3 regions of the Thermoanaerobacter ethanolicus JW 200 genome follow, and region 2 is predicted to be linked to each of the others. Evidence: riboswitches for the same ligand, from Rfam matches in the RefSeq annotation. Region 2 holds a riboswitch; each other region holds the start of a gene.
What was found. Region 2 has a riboswitch for thiamine pyrophosphate ahead of thiT (energy-coupled thiamine transporter ThiT). Riboswitches for the same ligand answer to the same signal wherever they lie in the genome.
Positions count from the first base shown of each region.

Region 1: linked by a shared signal. The riboswitch ahead of thiC (phosphomethylpyrimidine synthase ThiC) and the one ahead of thiT (energy-coupled thiamine transporter ThiT) in region 2 are both predicted to bind thiamine pyrophosphate.
Region 3: linked by a shared signal. The riboswitch ahead of thiD (bifunctional hydroxymethylpyrimidine kinase/phosphomethylpyrimidine kinase) and the one ahead of thiT (energy-coupled thiamine transporter ThiT) in region 2 are both predicted to bind thiamine pyrophosphate.

Region 1 is NZ_CP033580.1:2,623,829-2,629,922, forward strand. It holds gene metX (homoserine O-acetyltransferase MetX) at 1-733, opposite strand, end outside; gene EB239_RS13030 (homocysteine synthase) at 754-2,037, opposite strand; gene EB239_RS13035 (homoserine dehydrogenase) at 2,065-3,348, opposite strand; SAM riboswitch class I at 3,416-3,526, opposite strand; TPP riboswitch at 3,711-3,818, shown strand; gene thiC (phosphomethylpyrimidine synthase ThiC) at 3,864-5,162, shown strand; gene rd (rubredoxin) at 5,248-5,406, shown strand; gene EB239_RS13050 (universal stress protein) at 5,524-6,094, shown strand, end outside.
Region 2 is NZ_CP033580.1:141,196-147,289, forward strand. It holds gene mgtA (magnesium-translocating P-type ATPase) at 1-2,398, opposite strand, end outside; M-box (ykoK) riboswitch at 2,763-2,930, opposite strand; gene EB239_RS00850 (phosphatase PAP2 family protein) at 2,994-3,530, opposite strand; gene thiT (energy-coupled thiamine transporter ThiT) at 3,962-4,600, opposite strand; TPP riboswitch at 4,663-4,765, opposite strand; gene EB239_RS00860 (ABC transporter ATP-binding protein) at 4,888-6,094, opposite strand, start outside.
Region 3 is NZ_CP033580.1:1,184,339-1,190,432, reverse strand. It holds tRNA gene EB239_RS05880 (tRNA-Leu) at 1-68, opposite strand, end outside; gene EB239_RS15215 (diguanylate cyclase domain-containing protein) at 153-281, opposite strand; gene cytX (putative hydroxymethylpyrimidine transporter CytX) at 285-1,463, opposite strand; gene thiW (energy coupling factor transporter S component ThiW) at 1,492-1,977, opposite strand; gene thiM (hydroxyethylthiazole kinase) at 1,970-2,764, opposite strand; gene thiE (thiamine phosphate synthase) at 2,761-3,402, opposite strand; gene thiD (bifunctional hydroxymethylpyrimidine kinase/phosphomethylpyrimidine kinase) at 3,406-4,200, opposite strand; TPP riboswitch at 4,258-4,360, opposite strand; gene EB239_RS05845 (iron-containing alcohol dehydrogenase) at 4,745-5,944, opposite strand.

The DNA of each region.
Region 1 (6,094 bases), 430 kb from region 2:
CAAAATTGTTTTCATCTCTTAACCTATCAAATCTATAGTCAAATAAATCACCACTTTTGTAGGTTATCATTCCCAGCATTCTGGCAGTGCTCAATCCTTTATCAGGTTTATGGGGCTTATCATAGTAATCACCGCCGTAAAAATGTGGGTCATTTAGTATGCATTGTATTCCTACATGATTATACGCAATATTAAGAGGAGTAAGCTTATAATCAGCAGCTATGACAATAGATTTATCCACTAAATCCGGGTATGTCACTGCCAACTCTAAAGCCTGCATTCCTCCCATAGACCCTCCAATAGCGACTTTTATCCGGTCTATGCCAAGATAATCTAGAAGAAGTTTCTGCACTCTCACCATGTCTCTTATATTAATTTTTGGAAACCTTAAACCGTAAGGTTTTCCTGTTTTAGGGTCTATAGAAGAAGGGCCTGTCGTTCCATAACAACTGCCAAGAAAGTTAGAGCATATGACAAAATACTTATCTGTATCAATATACTTGCCCGGACCAATTAAAGGGTCCCACCAGCCCACGTTATTTTTCCCAGGATGCATACCTGCTGCATGGGCACTGCCACTTAAAGCGTGTTCCACAAGTATCACGTTATTTTTTTCTTTATTTAATTTTCCATAAGTTTCATAAACAATAGTAAGTTCATCAAAGCTATATCCACTTTCTGTAGTGAATATATTTTTCCCTTTTAGTGTAACCTTTTTTTCCTCAACTATCATTTACATCAACCTTTCCTTATCTATTCTTGCGATGCATAAAGGGCATTATCAAGGTCTTCTAATATATCTTCTATGTCTTCCAGCCCTACAGAAAGTCTTATCATATCCTCCGTAACACCAGAAGCTAACTGTTCTTCTTTTGATAACTGCTGATGGGTCGTGCTGGCTGGATGTATAACCAAAGACTTTGCATCCCCTATATTAGCAAGATGAGTAAATAATTTTAAACTCTCTATAAACTTAATGCCTGCTTTTAATCCACCTTTTATACCAAAAGTCAAAACTCCTCCTTGCCCTCTTGGCAAATACTTTTGTGCCAAAGCATAATAGGGACTTGATTTAAGTCCTGGATAATTCACCCACGAAACGTAGGGATGAGAAGCTAAAAACTCTGCAACTTTTAAAGCATTTTGACTGTGCCTTTCCATCCTAAGAGATAGAGTCTCTAATCCTTGTGCGAATAAAAATGCATTAAATGGACTCAAAGCAGTACCCAAATCCCTTAAAAGCTGCACCCTCGCTTTTACAATATAAGCTGCTTCGCCTACATCTTTTACATACCTTATACCATGATAACTTGGATCTGGTTCTGTAAGTTCTGGAAACTTTCCATTGTCCCAATTAAATTTTCCAGAATCTACTATAACTCCACCTATAGAAGTCCCATGTCCACCTATAAATTTAGTCGCCGAATGTACCACTATATCAGCCCCAAACTCGATAGGCCGTGCAAGGTAAGGAGTTGCAAAAGTATTATCTACAATGAGAGGAATTCCTGCAGTGTGGGCAATTTCTGCTATTTTTTCAATGTCAGCCACGTCAATCTTTGGATTGCCAATAGTCTCAACGTACAAAGCTTTTGTGTTATCTGTTATTTGACTTTTAAAGTTTTCAGGATTGCTGGGGTCCACAAACTTAAAATTTATACCAAACTTTTTCAAAGTAGTCGCAAAAAGATTATAAGTCCCTCCATAAAGATTGGTAGAAGATACAATCTCGTCTCCTACTCCTGCGATATTAGTAACTGCCAGCGTTATAGCTGCTTGACCTGAAGATACAGCAAGGGCACCTACCCCACCTTCTAATGCAGCTATTCTCTTTTCAAAAACGTCAACTGTGGGGTTCATCATTCGAGTATATATATACCCTTCTTCTTTTAAGGCAAAGAGGTCTGCAGCGTGCTCAGTACTTTTAAAAGCAAAGGAAGAAGTTTGATATATAGGAAGGGCTACAGCTCCCGTAGTTGGGTCAGGCTCCCACCCTTCATGAATTGCCAAAGTTGAAAAACCATATTTTTTAGACATACTTTTAACTCCTTTCACAAAATTTTTTTAAATCACTTCTACAAAATCCTCAAATTTACTTACTTCTTCTGTTATATCCTCTTGCAAAACTTTAAAAATAGTTTTTATCTCGGTTATTTTTTCTAATTTTTCTGTAAATGTCTCAACACTTTTCTTCATTTTAACAATAGCTGTAAATGTGCCGTTTTCATAGGAAGATTCCACAATTGATACTTTTTGTTCTTTTAAAAACTTTAAAACTTTTTTCAAACCTAAAATATTTTCTTTATGAGTTTCAAGCCTTATATAAAAAGTATCTGTAAAACTTCCCTGACGAATTGGAAGAAAGTTTATCCTCTTATTATCTTTGATATCATAGTTTAACAATATATCAATTAAATCTGCCACTACAGCATCCCCTGTAGGAAGTTCTCCAGCACCTTTTCCTACAAAAACATATTCACCAAAACTATCCCCTCTAAGTATGATAGCATTATTTACGTCGTTTATCCTTGACAAAATATTATTTTCTTCGACTAAAACTGGTTCCACTCCTGCAAAGATGCCATCTTTGACTTTTTTGCCCCAGGCAAATAATTTTATTTTATATCCCCACTTATTGATGTAATTTAAATCTTGAGTCGTGATTTCGTCTATTCCTTTTCTGGTTATAGAATTTACTGGCACGTTTATATTGAACACTTTCCTCATTAATATAGCAAGTTTATAAAGGGCATCAAAGCCTTTTACGTCATAATCGGGATTTGCTTCTGCATATCCTAATTGCTGGGCTTCTTTAAGTGCTTCTTTATAACTTCTACCTTCAGTAGTCATTTTGGTGAGAATATAATTAGTAGTGCCATTTATTATACCGCCTACAAAATCTATTTCATCTGTAATTTTTAATCTATCAATTTGATGCAGTATAGGTATAGCCCCACCTACACTTGCCTCACATTTTAGAAATACTCTATTCTTTTCTGCTATTTCATTTAATTCTTCTCCATGCTTAGCTATCAATTCTTTATTTGCAGTGATTACATGCTTCCCTGAAGCCAAAGCCTCCTTCACATATTCGTAAGCTGGAGAAATACCTCCTATTGCTTCAATAACTATTTTTATCTCTTTATCTTTCAAAATTTCTTCAGCATTTTGGGTAAGTAGTCCTTCTACCTTCACTTTCCTTGGCTTATTGAGATTTTTCACGAGTATCTTCTTTATCTCAGGATAAACCCCTGTACTCTCCCTTATATGACCTCCTCTTGAAGTTATCAATTTATATACTCCTGTTCCTACTGTTCCAAGTCCTAATAATCCGATTTTTATTTTCATGTCACACCTCCAAATAAATTTTTAGGCCCTCTTCTCAATGAGAAGAGGGCCTAATAATCCGCCACTCCTCTCATCTCTCAGGTTAGACACCCTAACCTGCAGGATTTGGCACCAGACGCATATAAATGCCGGTTGCCGGGTTTCATCGGGCCAGTCCCTCCACCACTCTTGATAAGAGGTTTGTGTGTAATATATTCAATTTTGCATGTTGTAATCTATGTTATCACTTTGAAACTGTAAAGTCAAGAACTTTTTTTGTACTCTTTCTTAAATTTTTTCTAAATTTTAATATACGCCGATTTTTTTTAGTGGTATAATAATATTGTATAATATTTATACTCTATCGATTATAAAAATTTAATATTTGCCACATGGGGTGCCGGCGTAACCGGCTGAGAAAAAGGTGTTGCCTTTTAACCCATCGAACCTGTTAGGTTAGTACCTGCGTAGGGATGTGGTCATCTGCCATGGCTATAATCCCCATGGTTTATTTATTTTTTAAGGAGGTTTTTATTATGACACAATTGGAATACGCCCTTTCAGGCATTGTCACAAAAGAGATGAAAATAGTCGCAGAGTATGAAGGAGTAGACGAAGAATTTATTTTAGAAGGAGTTAAAAAAGGAGAAATAGTAATACCATCAAACATCAACCACAAAAACCTCATTCCCAAAGGCATAGGAAGGGGTTTATCGACAAAAGTAAATGCCAATATAGGAACCTCTGATGCATACCCTGAAATTGAAAAAGAAATTGAAAAATTAAATGTTGCTGTAAAAGCTGGAGCAGATGCGGTAATGGATTTAAGCACAGGGGGCGACATTAACCAATCTCGTAGAAAAATACTTGAAAATTCCCCTGTCCCTGTAGGCACTGTCCCTATGTATCAAGCAGCTGTAGAATCTATATCCAAATACGGTAGCATTGTAGCTATGCCTGAAGAATTTATTTTTGAAGTTATAGAAGAACAAGCAAAAGACGGGGTTGATTTTATTACAGTCCACTGTGGTCTAACATTTGAATCATTGAAAAAGCTTAAAGACAACGGCCGAGTGATGGATATAGTAAGCCGCGGTGGCTCCTTTACAATTGCTTGGATGCTCCATAACGACAAAGAAAATCCTTTGTATAAACATTTTGATAGGCTCCTTGATATTGCTAAAAAATATGACATAACTCTAAGCTTAGGAGATGGACTGCGTCCAGGTTGTCTTGAAGATGCTACAGACGCAGCACAAATTCAAGAACTTATAATCCTTGGCGAATTGGTAAAGAAATCTCGAGAGGCAGGAGTTCAAGTTATGGTAGAAGGACCCGGGCATGTGCCAATTGACCAAATTGAAGCAAATGTAAAACTTCAAAAACAACTTTGTCACAACGCTCCTTTTTATGTGCTTGGCCCTATTGTGACTGATATAGCTCCTGGTTATGACCACATAACTTCAGCAATCGGAGGAGCAATTGCAGCAGCTTCTGGTGCTGATTTCCTTTGCTATGTTACACCCGCTGAACATCTCGGACTTCCAGACAAAGAAGATGTCAAAGAAGGCGTTATTGCAGCAAAAATAGCTGCCCATGCTGCAGATATCGCAAAAGGCGTAAAAGGTGCTAAAGAAAAAGATTTAACTATGGCTAGAGCTAGAAAAGCCTTAAACTGGGATGACCAAATAAAGCTTTCTATAGACCCTGATAAAGCTTTTAAATATCGCGTCAATAAAAACATATCTACAGCCAAAACTTGCAGTATGTGCGGAAAATTCTGCGCTATGAAAATTGTCAGTGAGTACCTTGGAACTTCAACTATGACTTGCTAATACCTTTGCCTTATTTACATTCCCCCCTTGATTTTCTTTGCTAATTTCTGCTATAATAGAGGAAAACATCAAGGGGGTATTTTTTATGGAAAAGTGGCAGTGCACAGTATGCGGGTACATCTATGATCCAGAAGAAGGAGACCCATCACAAGGAATTGAACCAGGAACTCCTTTTGAAGAATTGCCTGATGATTGGGTCTGCCCGGACTGTGGAGTAGGAAAAGATATGTTTGAAAAAATGTGAGGGAGCAATTGCTCTCTCTTTTTATTGATTTTTAATAAGATTCATATTATTATAGTTGTATGAAATCATTATGCTCAAACAAAGATATAATCAAACTGTGGAGGGCGTGTAAATTTAATGAGTGAAGGTTTTAGGAGGTTAACTCCTGAAGAAGCTTTAGAAATTATAAAAAAGCAACAGCGAGGAAAATTAAAAATATTCTTAGGATATGCTCCTGGTGTTGGAAAAACTTATGCAATGCTCAATGAAGGCAACAGGCGTCTTAAAAGAGGTCAAGATGTAGTAATAGGTTATGTGGAAACTCATGGAAGAAAAGAGACAGAAGCACAAATAGGAAATTTAGAAATAATCCCGCGAAAAAAAATTGAATACCACGGCATGATATTAGAAGAAATGGATACCGACGCCATAATTGCTCGTAAACCAGAAGTAGTTTTGATAGATGAATTGGCACATACGAATGCGCCTGGCTCTAAGCACAAAAAAAGATATGAAGATGTGGAAGAAATTTTGCGCCATGGAATAAATGTAATTACAACACTTAACATCCAACATTTAGAAAGTTTAAATGACGTTATTCAACAAATCACAGGTGTTGCTGTAAGAGAAACAATCCCTGACAGCATAGTCGATAGCGCAGATGAAATTGTTGCTGTAGATTTGACTCCTGATGCTTTGCTTAATCGAT
Region 2 (6,094 bases):
TTTGGAAAAGTGAAACAAATTGGAGTTTAAGTGCTTCAGGCAACAAGAAGTAAGAGCCACCTATAACCAACGGACCAATTACAAAAAACATCAAAGCATAAGTGGTTATATCAAAAATTGAACTAGTAGGTCCAAACCATACCATGAAATTGCCTATATTTGCAGCATCCCATTTTCTTGGCTTTTGTATATACTCTTTATCCATTGTATCCCAAGGCACTGATGTCATTGACAAATCATAAGTTAAATTAAGGAAAAGAAGTTGCAATGGCTGCATTGGCAAAAAAGGCAAAAATGCACTTGCTACTAAAACTGAAAATACATTACCAAAATTAGAACTCGATGTAATTGCAATGTATTTCATAATATTTCCAAAAATTCTGCGTCCTTCTACAACTCCCTCTTCTAATACCGTAAGACTTTTTTCTAAAAGTATTATATCTGCTGATTCTTTTGCAATATCTACTGCAGAGTCAACAGAAATTCCAACATCGGCTTCTCTTAGTGCAGACGCATCATTGATACCGTCCCCCATATATCCAACAATGTGGCCTTTGCTTTGTAAAGCCTTTATTATTCTCGATTTTTGCATAGGAGAAAGTTTTGCAAAAATTGTCGTCTTTTCTGCTACTTCTGCTAATTCTTCATCTGTCATATTCTCTATTTCATTTCCTAATAGAATATTCTCTACAGCAATCCCCACTTCTTTACAGATTTTCTTTGTCACTATTTCATTGTCACCAGTAAGAATTTTTACATCTACTCCATGTTCTTTTAAGGCTTTTATCGCATAAGGTGCAGATTCTTTTGGCGGGTCTAGAAAACCTATATAACCCATGAGAACCATCTTACTTTCATCCGCCACACTGAAAACTCCCTCTGGTGGAACATCATTTTTTTGAGCTACGGCAAGCACCCTCATTCCGTCTTCATTTAATTTTCTTACCATTTCTCTTACTTCTTGGCGTATTTCATCTGTCAAAGGAACAACTTCACCTTTGTACTCAGCGTATTCGCAGATGGAAAGCACTTCTTCAACGGCGCCTTTCGTTACAAGCTGCCTTTTCCCACCTTCGCTCTCTAAAACTACAGACATTCTTCGCCTTACAAAATCAAAGGGTATCTCATCAACTTTTTTGTATATTTTATCTAAACCATTAAAGCCCTTTTCAACTCCATACTCTAAAATAGCTACATCCATCAAGTTCCTTAGACCTGTTTGATAATAACTGTTAAGATATGCATGTCTTAAAACTCTGTCATCTTCATTTCCATGTATATCAAGATGTTTTTCTACAACTATTTTGTTTAATGTCAAAGTGCCAGTCTTATCAGTACAAAGTATATCCATTGCTCCGAAATTTTGAATAGCATCTAATCTCTTGACAATTGTCTTATGTTTTGCCATTGTCACAGCACCTTTAGCAAGGTTTGTAGTGACTATCATTGGAAGCATTTCGGGAGTAAGTCCAACAGCTACAGCCAAGGCAAAAAGCAATGCATCCAACCAATTACCCTTTGTAAGGCCATTTATCACAAAAACAATTGGAAACATAACTGCCATAAACTTGATAAGCACTTTGCTGACATTGTTAATACCCTTTTCAAAACTTGTCATTGCCCTATGCCCTACAAGGGACTTTGCCATTGAACCAAAATAAGTACGGTCACCTGTTGAAAGAACTACAGCAATAGCAGAGCCACTTACTACATTGGTACCCATAAAGCATATATTTTCTAAGTCTGAGAGGTTTAAATCCTTAGCTTTCCTTTTTTCTTCTTTTAAATCCGGATATTTCTCAACTGGTTCAGATTCTCCTGACAAGGTCGCTTGGTTTATGAATAAGTCCTTGGAAGTAATAACCCTAACATCTGCAGGTACCATATCTCCTGCTGCCAAATGTATTATATCACCAGGTACTATTTCTTCCATTTTTATTTCTCTCTCACCTGTATCTTTGCGAATAACTGCAGCAGTCGTGTGAACAAGGGCTTTCAATTTTTCCGCTTCTATATTGGAGCGGTACTCTTGAACAAAGCGAAGCAGTCCACTAACCGTTACCATTATAGAGATAATAATTATGGTGCTCCAATCTCTGTCTTGAGGTGCAGTAAAAAGTACATCAGTTATATATGACACAATTGCCAAAAATACCAATATACCTATGAAGGGATTAATAAAAGCTTTAATCAATTGAATATACCAAGGAGCTGGTTTTTCATGGGCTACTTCATTTAAACCATACATTTCAAGTCTATCTTCTGCTTCCTCAGAAGTCAAACCTTCTCTATCTGTGCCTAATTGTGCCAAAACTTCATCTACATCTTTTTTCGCAAACTCAATTAATTGGGTAAGTATCGTATCTGTGAATCCATTTTTCTTTGCGATTTTGATCATTTCCATACACCTCCAAAACACAATAATAGACTAAGGCTGCTGAGTCTTTTGCAACCTTACAGTTACAGTATTTGTTTTTTTGTGAAAAACTTTCGCACTTAGACGATGGAATTAAAAGGAATTGTTTTGGAGGTATATGTAATAGGACATCAAAAGAAGGGATAAATAGGCATTTTAAGAAATAGCAAAATTTATTGAAAAGGCCACGTGTGAGAAGAATGGACGTGGCCTCAAACTATGCCCATCCTTCTTCAATGTCATATTACATATACCTTTATAGCTTTTACTACTACCTCCACCGTCCATTCTTCTCACCTCCGTTTTTTCGCAAATTAAAAAACCTCTCAACGAATGAAAGAGGTTTTTTAACATTTCAATTCGTTGAGCTTTGGCACTATACAGCTTTGGAGCATCCTCCAGCTGCATTAAGTAAAACCTTAATTCGGTAATACTTGTTGACCCGTTAGCATCTCTCGATGTTTCCGGGCAGCAGCGTATATCTGTATAGGAGCCTCACCTAACGATTGTATTAACTTGTGCCCTTCTACATTATATTCTTCTATTTACAATCTGTCAATCTATTTTGAAAAATTTTTTACAAAAACAACTTTGTAGCTATAAAATGGGTTAGATAAGAAAAAGTAATACCTATCGTTGAGCCCATTAATACATCTGAAGGATAATGCAGTCCAATGTATATCCTTGAAATCCCTACAAGTACTGCCAGCGAAATAAAGAACAGTGCAAGGCTTGGAAAAAACATTGAAAAAGTCATAGCAAGTGAAAAACTGGCAGTAGCGTGACCTGAAGGAAAAGAATAATCTTTTAAAAGATGTTTAAAAGTATTTGTATTAGCTAATACCATATAAGGCCTTGGTCTTGTATATTTTCTTTTTAAGAGCTGAACAAACAAATGGCTGCTTACAAGAGCAGTTAAAGCTTCTAAAGCAGAGGCTTTCACATTGTTTTTTCCGAAAAATATTAAAGATAAGCAAGAAAATATTGTAAAAAAAGGACCTCCTATATGAGTTATTTTAGGCATTATTTTGTCCAATATATTACATTTTATTCTTTTGTTTATATAGAAAAAAATGTTTTTGTCTTTGTCAAGAAGCACTCTTTTTATTTGCATCAGCAAAATCCCCTCCCTATAATCTCATTTCACTAATGCTTTCATCGAAATTTTTCAGCACAATTTCACACACTCTATCAGCGGAATTTTTATAAACCAATTCTTCCATTCTTTTTTCATATACTTAAGTTTATCAAGGTTTTCAAACAACAATTCTCTTAACTTTCAAAAGGATTTTATATTCTTTATATCTACAATTATATATACATTATCGTACTTTTCAAAAGCTTTTTCAACAGCCTTTGCTACTCTTTTATGGCCTGTTCCTATTTATCCATGGGCTTTCCCATAACCTTTGATTAAATTATCTTATGATAACATTAAAAAAACATTATAGGGATGTTAATTTTATGTTAAATTTTTTCTTACAAAATATTATACCATTATTTTGGCTATCCATTGAAAAAAAATAAAAAAGGGGAAATACCCCTTTAAGCAATTGCTTTCTTTTTAATTTCCTCGATAGCATTTCTAACTTGAGGAATTAGTGAAACTGCAAAACATATTGCCACTTCTACACCTATTATGCTTCCATTAACTAAAAGTGAATAAACTATAGGACTCATTCCTTTTGGCGCATAGCTTGCAAAAAAGAATACTCCGGATAAAAAGTGAGAGAAAAATCGTCCAAATCCGCCGACTAAAATTCCCAAACTCAGGTTTTTTCTAAAAAAGCCAGCAAGTCCTAATGCACCAAAAGCCAAAGGATAGTCGAGAAGTACTTGCACCCATTGGACTATAAAGGGGTCTTGAATAAGTTGCAAAAGTCCATATGCCATGCCAACAATCACACCAGGACCTGGTCCATAATAATACGCAAATATAAAAAGTGGAAGCATGCTGGCAGGCGTTATGGAACCACCCTGTGGCCAATGGTAAAACCTTATATATGACAGCACAAAAGAAATAGCGATTGAAAGTGCTCCGTAGACAAGCATCTTTGTGTCAAATTTGACACTTCTTCGCATCAGATATAAAAGAAAAGCTGCCAATAAAATTGCCAATATAACTGATAAGGTCACTGGTTTTATTTTGGCAAAATCAGAAAATATACTTATAATGTAGGACATAATAAAAAACACCTCCATGATATTTAGAGGCTATGTTCGCTGAAAAAAATACCGCGAAATGCGGTATTTTTGAGCCGCATTCCCTACGGAGGCATTACCCTCATCAGGTTCCAAGGGTTTGGCATCAATGCCATCTCAGCCATTAAGGCTCCCCCAGCGGACATAACCACCTATTTTGTTTTCACCTTTAATTTATCATTTTCTGTAGTCTGTGTCAAGAATAATTATCAAATGCGGATGGCCAAGCTTTGTAGGTTGCTGACGTTTTGCACACACATCAAATGGTATTAACTTGCCATCTCTTCCTCTTTTTCAAACTGACTGTTATAGAGACTTGCATAAAAACCGCCTTTTTTAAGAAGCTCTTCGTGGGTACCTTGCTCTATAATATCTCCATGGTTCATGACAAGTATCAAGTCAGCATCCCTTATCGTAGAAAGCCTATGAGCGATTATAAAGCTTGTGCGTCCTTTCATAAGGTAATCCATCGCTTTTTGTATTTGTATTTCTGTAAGGGTATCTACAGAGCTTGTAGCCTCATCGAGTATGAGAATTTTGGGATCTTTCAAAATAGCTCTTGCTATAGTTAGTAACTGCTTTTGCCCTTGAGAAATATTTGTGGTCTCTTCATTTAATACCATGTTATAGCCCCCTGGCAATGTCCTTACAAAACTGTCAACATGAGCTGCCTTAGCAGCTTTTATAACTTCCTCATCAGTAGCATCGAGACGGCCATATCTTATATTGTCCATAATAGTACCATTGTAAAGCCAAGTATCCTGAAGCACCATGCCAAAAAGTGAACGCAAATCTTCTCTCGTAAAATCTCTTATATCATGCCCGTCAATCAAAATAGCTCCTTCATTCACATCGTAAAAGCGCATTAAAAGTTTCACTATAGTAGTCTTTCCTGCACCAGTAGGACCGACAATTGCAACTTTTTGTCCTGCCTTAATAGAAGCAGAAAAGTTATTTATCACCATTTTATCAGGTCTATATCCAAAACGAACATTTCTAAACTCCACATTCCCTTTTATATCTTCAATTTTTACAGGCTGTGGATTATCTGGAACTTCCTCTTCTTCCTCCAAAAACTCAAATACTCTTTCTGCACAGGCAGCAGTTTGTTGCAGTATATTGGAAATATTTGCAATCTGAGCAATAGGCTGTGTAAAAGATCGGATGTACTGTATAAACGCCTGAATATCCCCCACTTCTATTGCATTTTTTATGACCAACCAACTACCCAAAACTGTAACCGCCACATAACCCAAGTTTCCTATTACATTCATAAGTGGCATCATAATACCTGTCAAAAACTGTGACTTCCAAGCTGCTCCGTACAAAGTGTTATTTAATACATCAAACTTTTCAATGCTCTTTTTCTCTCCATTAAAAGCCTTTACTATATTATGGCCTCCATATACTTCCTCCACATGACCATTTACATGCCCTAAATAATCCTGCTGCTCTCTAAAATACATTTGTGAATGT
Region 3 (6,094 bases), 1.0 Mb from region 2:
CTTGAACCCCCACGGGTAACCCCACCAGATCCTAAGTCTGGCGCGTCTGCCAGTTCCGCCATGCCCGCATATTAAAATGGTGCGCCATTAGGGACTCGAACCCCAGCCCCGCTGATTAAGAGTTTACGCAAGACCATTTTATCAAAGTTTTTTTAATATGTCAAGAATGCTTCTAAGCCTTGATAAATAAGGATTTTATCTCCCACAGCATGCCCAAAACGGTTATTTACGTTTTTGAAGTAATCTAAGTCAAACTCGTTCAAGAGTTTTTGCAATTTCATCAATCATAAAATTTTCTCTTTTCTTTTAAAAAAAGTTTGTGTTACAGTATAAATTACAGCAGTCAAAAATATTGTTGTTATGGTGGGAGTTAGATACCATTTTAATAATGAAGTACCGTTATATACCATGTAATTATACGTAATAATTCCAATGATAGATGATACAACTGCAGGAATATTAAGGTACCCACTTTCTTCATATTTTAATATAAAGAAGCCTACAAAAACTACTGTGTATACTGGAATAAATACACTACCGATAGCATATAAAAAGTTTTGATATTTATCAATTGGGAATAAATATGCTGCTATGATACCTATCAGCGAATAAATTATTAATAGCTCTTTTTTACTGAGCCTTGTTTTAATAACTGCCATTGTAGATATCGCAGCAGAGTATACATCCATAAAAGTAGTCGTCACTGTTGATAAAAGTATTATTAGCAATGGTACAAACCCAGTTTTTATTGATGCAAAATATGAAATTATATCTTTTCCTTCCGTTTTCAATGAAACAAAAAGACCTATAAAATACATAAAACAGCTTGCAATAAAATAACCTAAAAATGTATATATAAAGCTAGATTTTCTATTTTCACTGTTGATCGTATAATCTCCTACTAAAGGCAGCCATGATACAGGCATAGCAACGGCAAGTTCGATTGCATCTACAAAACTTATATTACCTGTTGGTGTTAAAATTTTCCCGCCCTTTAAAAATACTACAACACCAATAGTCAATATAAACAACAATATTACTGCAATGTTATTTACCCAGTATGCTTCACTTTCAAAAAATAGTGACCATAATAAAACAGATGTGCCTACAAAAAGTATTCCTACACCAACAGACATACCAATGGCACCATTAAAAGCTTTTGCTGATTGTATAATCATGACTGCTGTCCATCCAATCAATTGTAGAATGTTTAGTGCTCCTAAAAAAATTGTACCTTTATTGCCCAAAACAACTTTTGTTGATTTTATTGCTGGCAACTTAAGGATGTATGACATAAGCCCCCCAAGCGAGAAAAATAATGTACCAATGATATGGCCTATTAAAATAGCCAACAAGCCTTTAGTTAAACCTAGAGGTGCAAATAGCGAACCTGTATAGATTTCAGCAATTGAGATTGCTGCACCTGCCCATATTAGAAAAAGGGTAAAATTTTTAATTTTCATGATTCACACCCGCCTTTCTAAAGTAAGTTTATGAGATAAATTTCTTATATTTTACTAAAACCAATACCACTACATATCCTATAACCGAGCCTATTGTACTGGAAAGCGAAAATGGAATGACAAACATAAAAGCCGCACCGGAACTTCCAAGTATATACTTAGCTATAGGATAAGAAAGCAAAGCCCCTATAATGCCTGTACCTATAACTTCTCCTATAGAGGCAAAATAAAATTTACGTGTAAATCTATAAAGATATCCAGCAATGAACGCACCAACCATTCCTCCTGGAAATGCCAAAAGCGATCCAACACCAAGGATGTTCCTCAAAAGTCCTATAATAAAAGCTACTTCTAACGCTCCCCAAGGGCCCAAAAAAACTGCTGAAATAACATTAATAGCATGTTGAACAGGTGTAACTTTGGCAGCACCTACACTAAACCATACATATTGAGAAGCAAAGGTGCCTATAGCAATAATAAGTGCCATAAAAGCCATACGATGTATTTTATTCATACTCCACCTTCTTATCTTTTTCTATTATCTCCGGCGTGAGATTATATATCTCATCAAAAAATGTCACTTTAAAACTGCCGGGCCCTTTGACATTGCTGCTTTGAGCGGCTCTTTCACCTGCTATTCCAAAAGCTACAAAAGCTTCTACTGTAGCTGCAAAATAATCTTCACATACTCCGCAGAAGCTCGCTACTACAGAGGTAAGCATACAACCTGTGCCAGTAACAGTGCCCATCATAGGATGCCCATTTTTTACATACGCAATTCTTTTTCCATCAGTAATTATGTCAGTAACACCTGACACTGCTACTACAACGTTGTACGCGTTTGCTAAATCTTTTGCAGCTTCAGAAATATCATCTGCTCCGCTTTGAGATTCTACACCGCGTATCTTCCCACCTTTGCCTGCAAGTATTGAAATCTCAGCACTATTCCCTTTTATCACAGAAATTTTTACCTCTTCTAATATCTTTTTTGAGCTTTGTGTCCTAAGCTTCGTAGCTCCCGCTCCAACAGGGTCTAATATAACTGGTACTTTAAGTCTATTTGCAGCCTTTCCTGCCTTTATCATCGCTTCTACTTGTTCATTTGTAAGAGTGCCTATATTTAAAACTAAAGCATCTGCTGCACTTACCATTTCTTCTACTTCTTCCAAGGCATGTGCCATGACTGGCAATGCTCCTATAGCCAGTGTTATATTAGCACAATCATTGACAGTAACTATATTTGTAATATGGTGAACTAAAGGTTTTTTCTCTCTTAAAATTTTCAACAATTCTTTTTTCATTTCAAATTCCTCCTATCGTTTATCGCTTTTGCTATAACCTCCAAAAGTTTTCTTGTATTGTTTTCTATATCCCCATAAAACACAGCTGAAACTGAAGATATCCCGTCTACTCCCGACTTTAACATGACTTCATAAGCATTATCTTTTGTTATACCTCCTATTGCAACTACGGGAATAGTGACTGCCTCTTTTATCTTTTTCAGCCCTTCTATTCCAATAGCTTCCGCCTCCGGCTTTGTAGGAGTCTTAAACACCGCTCCCACTCCTAAATAATCCGCTCCATCTCTTTGTGCTTTTAAAGCTTCTTCCACTGTCCTCGCTGATACCCCTACTATTTTATCATGACCTATTACTTTTCTTACAACATCTGCCGGCAAATCCTCCTGTCCAACGTGAACTCCATCTGCATCTACTGCCAAAGCTATATCCACTCTGTCGTTAATAATGAGAGGGATTCTATTTCTTTTTGTCACTTCTTTAACTTTGAGAGCAATTTCATAAAATTCCCTACTTGATATGTCTTTTTCTCTCAGTTGAATTACTGTTGCACCGCCTTTTATTGCTAATTCTACTGCGTCAGCAATATCCATATCCTTTATGTAAGACCTATCCGTTATAGCATAAAGGGTTAAGTCCATATCTCACACCTTCCTTATTTCTATATTCCAAAAATGGTTAGTGGGACCTACTCCATGCCCTATGGCCAACGAATGTTTTATAGCCCCTGTAATGTATGACTTCGCTCTTTTTATTGACTCAACTAAATCATAGCCTAAAGCGATATTGGCAGCTATAGCTGAGGAAAATGTGCAGCCTGTACCATGCGTGTTTTTAGTATCGATTCTCTCTGATGTAATTTCATAAAACTCTTTTCCATCGAAAAATACATCTAAAGCATCTCCTGTAAGATGTCCACCTTTTACCACCACTGTTTTTGCACCAAAATCTAAAATTCTTTTAGCTGCCTCTTTCATGTCATACACACTTTTGATTTCCCTTCCAATTAGCTCTCCTGCCTCCATAAGATTTGGCGTAACTACAAGGCTTAAAGGAATCAGTTCCTCTTTCAAAGCCTCCACTGCTTCCGGCTTCAATAAATAGCTTCCACTTTTTGAAATCATAACAGGGTCCAACACAATATTTTTTACATTGTAATCTTTTAACCCTTTTGCAACCATTTTAATTATGTCTTCATTAGACACCATACCTATCTTCACTGCATCTGGATATAAATCCTCAAAAATTGTCTTCATCTGCAAATACACCATATCAGGACTTATATCCTCAATTCCCAAAACCCCCATTGTATTTTGCGCTGTTATTGAAGTAATGACACTCATGCCGTATACTCCATGGGCTGAAAAAGTCTTTAAATCTGCCTGTATACCTGCTCCTCCCCCAGAGTCAGAGCCGGCAATAGTAAGGGCTAATTTCATAAAAACACCTCCAAATAATAAAATAAGCCCACCTGTGAGGTGAGCATTTTTACAAATGTTTTAAAAAGCATGCTTCCCTACGCAGGCATTACCCTGACAGGTTCAAAGGGTCGGGAACGAATCCCCTCTCAGCCACTTTTTGGCTCCCCTAGCACTTGTCATATTTAGTTTTAAGTAAATTGCTTAAACTAATTATACCACAAACGCAAAAGAATTCAACAATTATTTTGAAAATGATATCAATATTTAATGAGTTAAGTTATAAATTCCCCTTTTTCTGATAAAATTTAAGTGTTAACAAAAAAACATAAAATTACTGCCCTTAGCTCATTTTTGTAAGCTAAGGGCTCTCCTCAATTTCTCAGTCTTCATTTCTTATTTATCAAAAAGATATCCTATTTGAACTTGTTGTGCTATTGTTTGTCCTTCGCTGTCTGCAAAGATTAAAATTTCTTTGCCTTCAACATGGTTAAAATAATAACTATACTGTTCTTGTTCATTGCCTATTGTCTATCTGCTTGCTGTGAAATTTTTAAATTAAATTTTAGAAAGATTCTTCATAAATCTTGGCAATAACAGCTTCAGTTGCTTCCACTGGTGCATTAGAAAGCAATCCGTCCAGAGAAGGCGTAGTTTTAGCAAGCCTTACCAGAGTCGGAATATCCTCTTTTGTGAATCCAAAGTCCGAAAGTTTTTGGGTGCATCCTACCTTAAAGAGCCATTCTTCAACCTTTTTAGCTACATATTCTGCTTCAGCAGGCAGACCTTTTAGCCCAGGCACTATAGGACTATATACTTCAGCCAGAACTTCTGCAACAGATGGATAAATAGCCTTTACCACCGCAGGCAGTATAGCACCAAGTCCAAGACCATGAGCTATCTCGGGTTTTACTGCACTCAGAGGATGCTCTAGCGCATGGGTAAGGTGCAAAAGGCCATTGTCAAAAGAAATACCAGCTAAAGCAGAAGCGTAAAGCAAATAGTATCTGGCCACAAGGTTTTCAGGGTCATTTACAGCAGCGGGTAGGTAACGAACTATCAGCCTCACTGTTTCTTTTGCCATTAGGACGCTGTAAGGTGACGCTACAAGAGTGGTAGCAGCTTCGGTAACGTGGTTTAAAGCATCTATAGTAACCGCTATTGTCTGTTTTTTGTCAAGCTTTGTCATAAGGGAAGGGTCATCTATGGCATACATAGGATACAGGCAATCATAAGCAATTGCAGGCTTATAATTTTTTTCTGGGATTGTAGCCACCGCAAATCTGTCTACTTCGGTACCAGTACCATGAGTAAGGTTTATAGCTATAATAGGAGCAGCTTTTTCAGGTATGAATTTCTGTTCATAAAGTTCTCTTGCATTTTTATCAGTGTATTCCAGCAGTACAGCCACACTTTTCGCGGTATCTATAGGGCTGCCACCGCCAATGCCGATAACAGCTTTTGCCCCGGTTTCCCGGCCGATTTTGGCCGCCTCATCGATCATGTCAACAGTAGGATTGGGCCCAACTTTGTCATAAAGTGAATATTTGAATCCGAGTGTCTCAAGAGCCGGTTTTACCACATCCCAGGCCCCACTGGCTTTATAGGAACCTTTACCGGTTACAAGAATGACATTGTTGATACCTTTGTTTTTAAGAACTTCTAGAATATCTTTTATCTTTTTTATACTACCTATTCCAAAATAAGTCGTGTTTTTGCAGCGAAGTTCAAAAACCTTATTTGGATTTATTTTTGTTTCCCACACTTTAATTACCTCCTATTGTTAAATTTATAACAATCTCTGTATACAATTATAGCACTATCTTAGAAAATGGTCAACTCCAAGTTATAACATCTATTCTTATCTATTGCCTTTATTGCCCCATTTATAAATCCTTATAGTATAGTAAGTAAC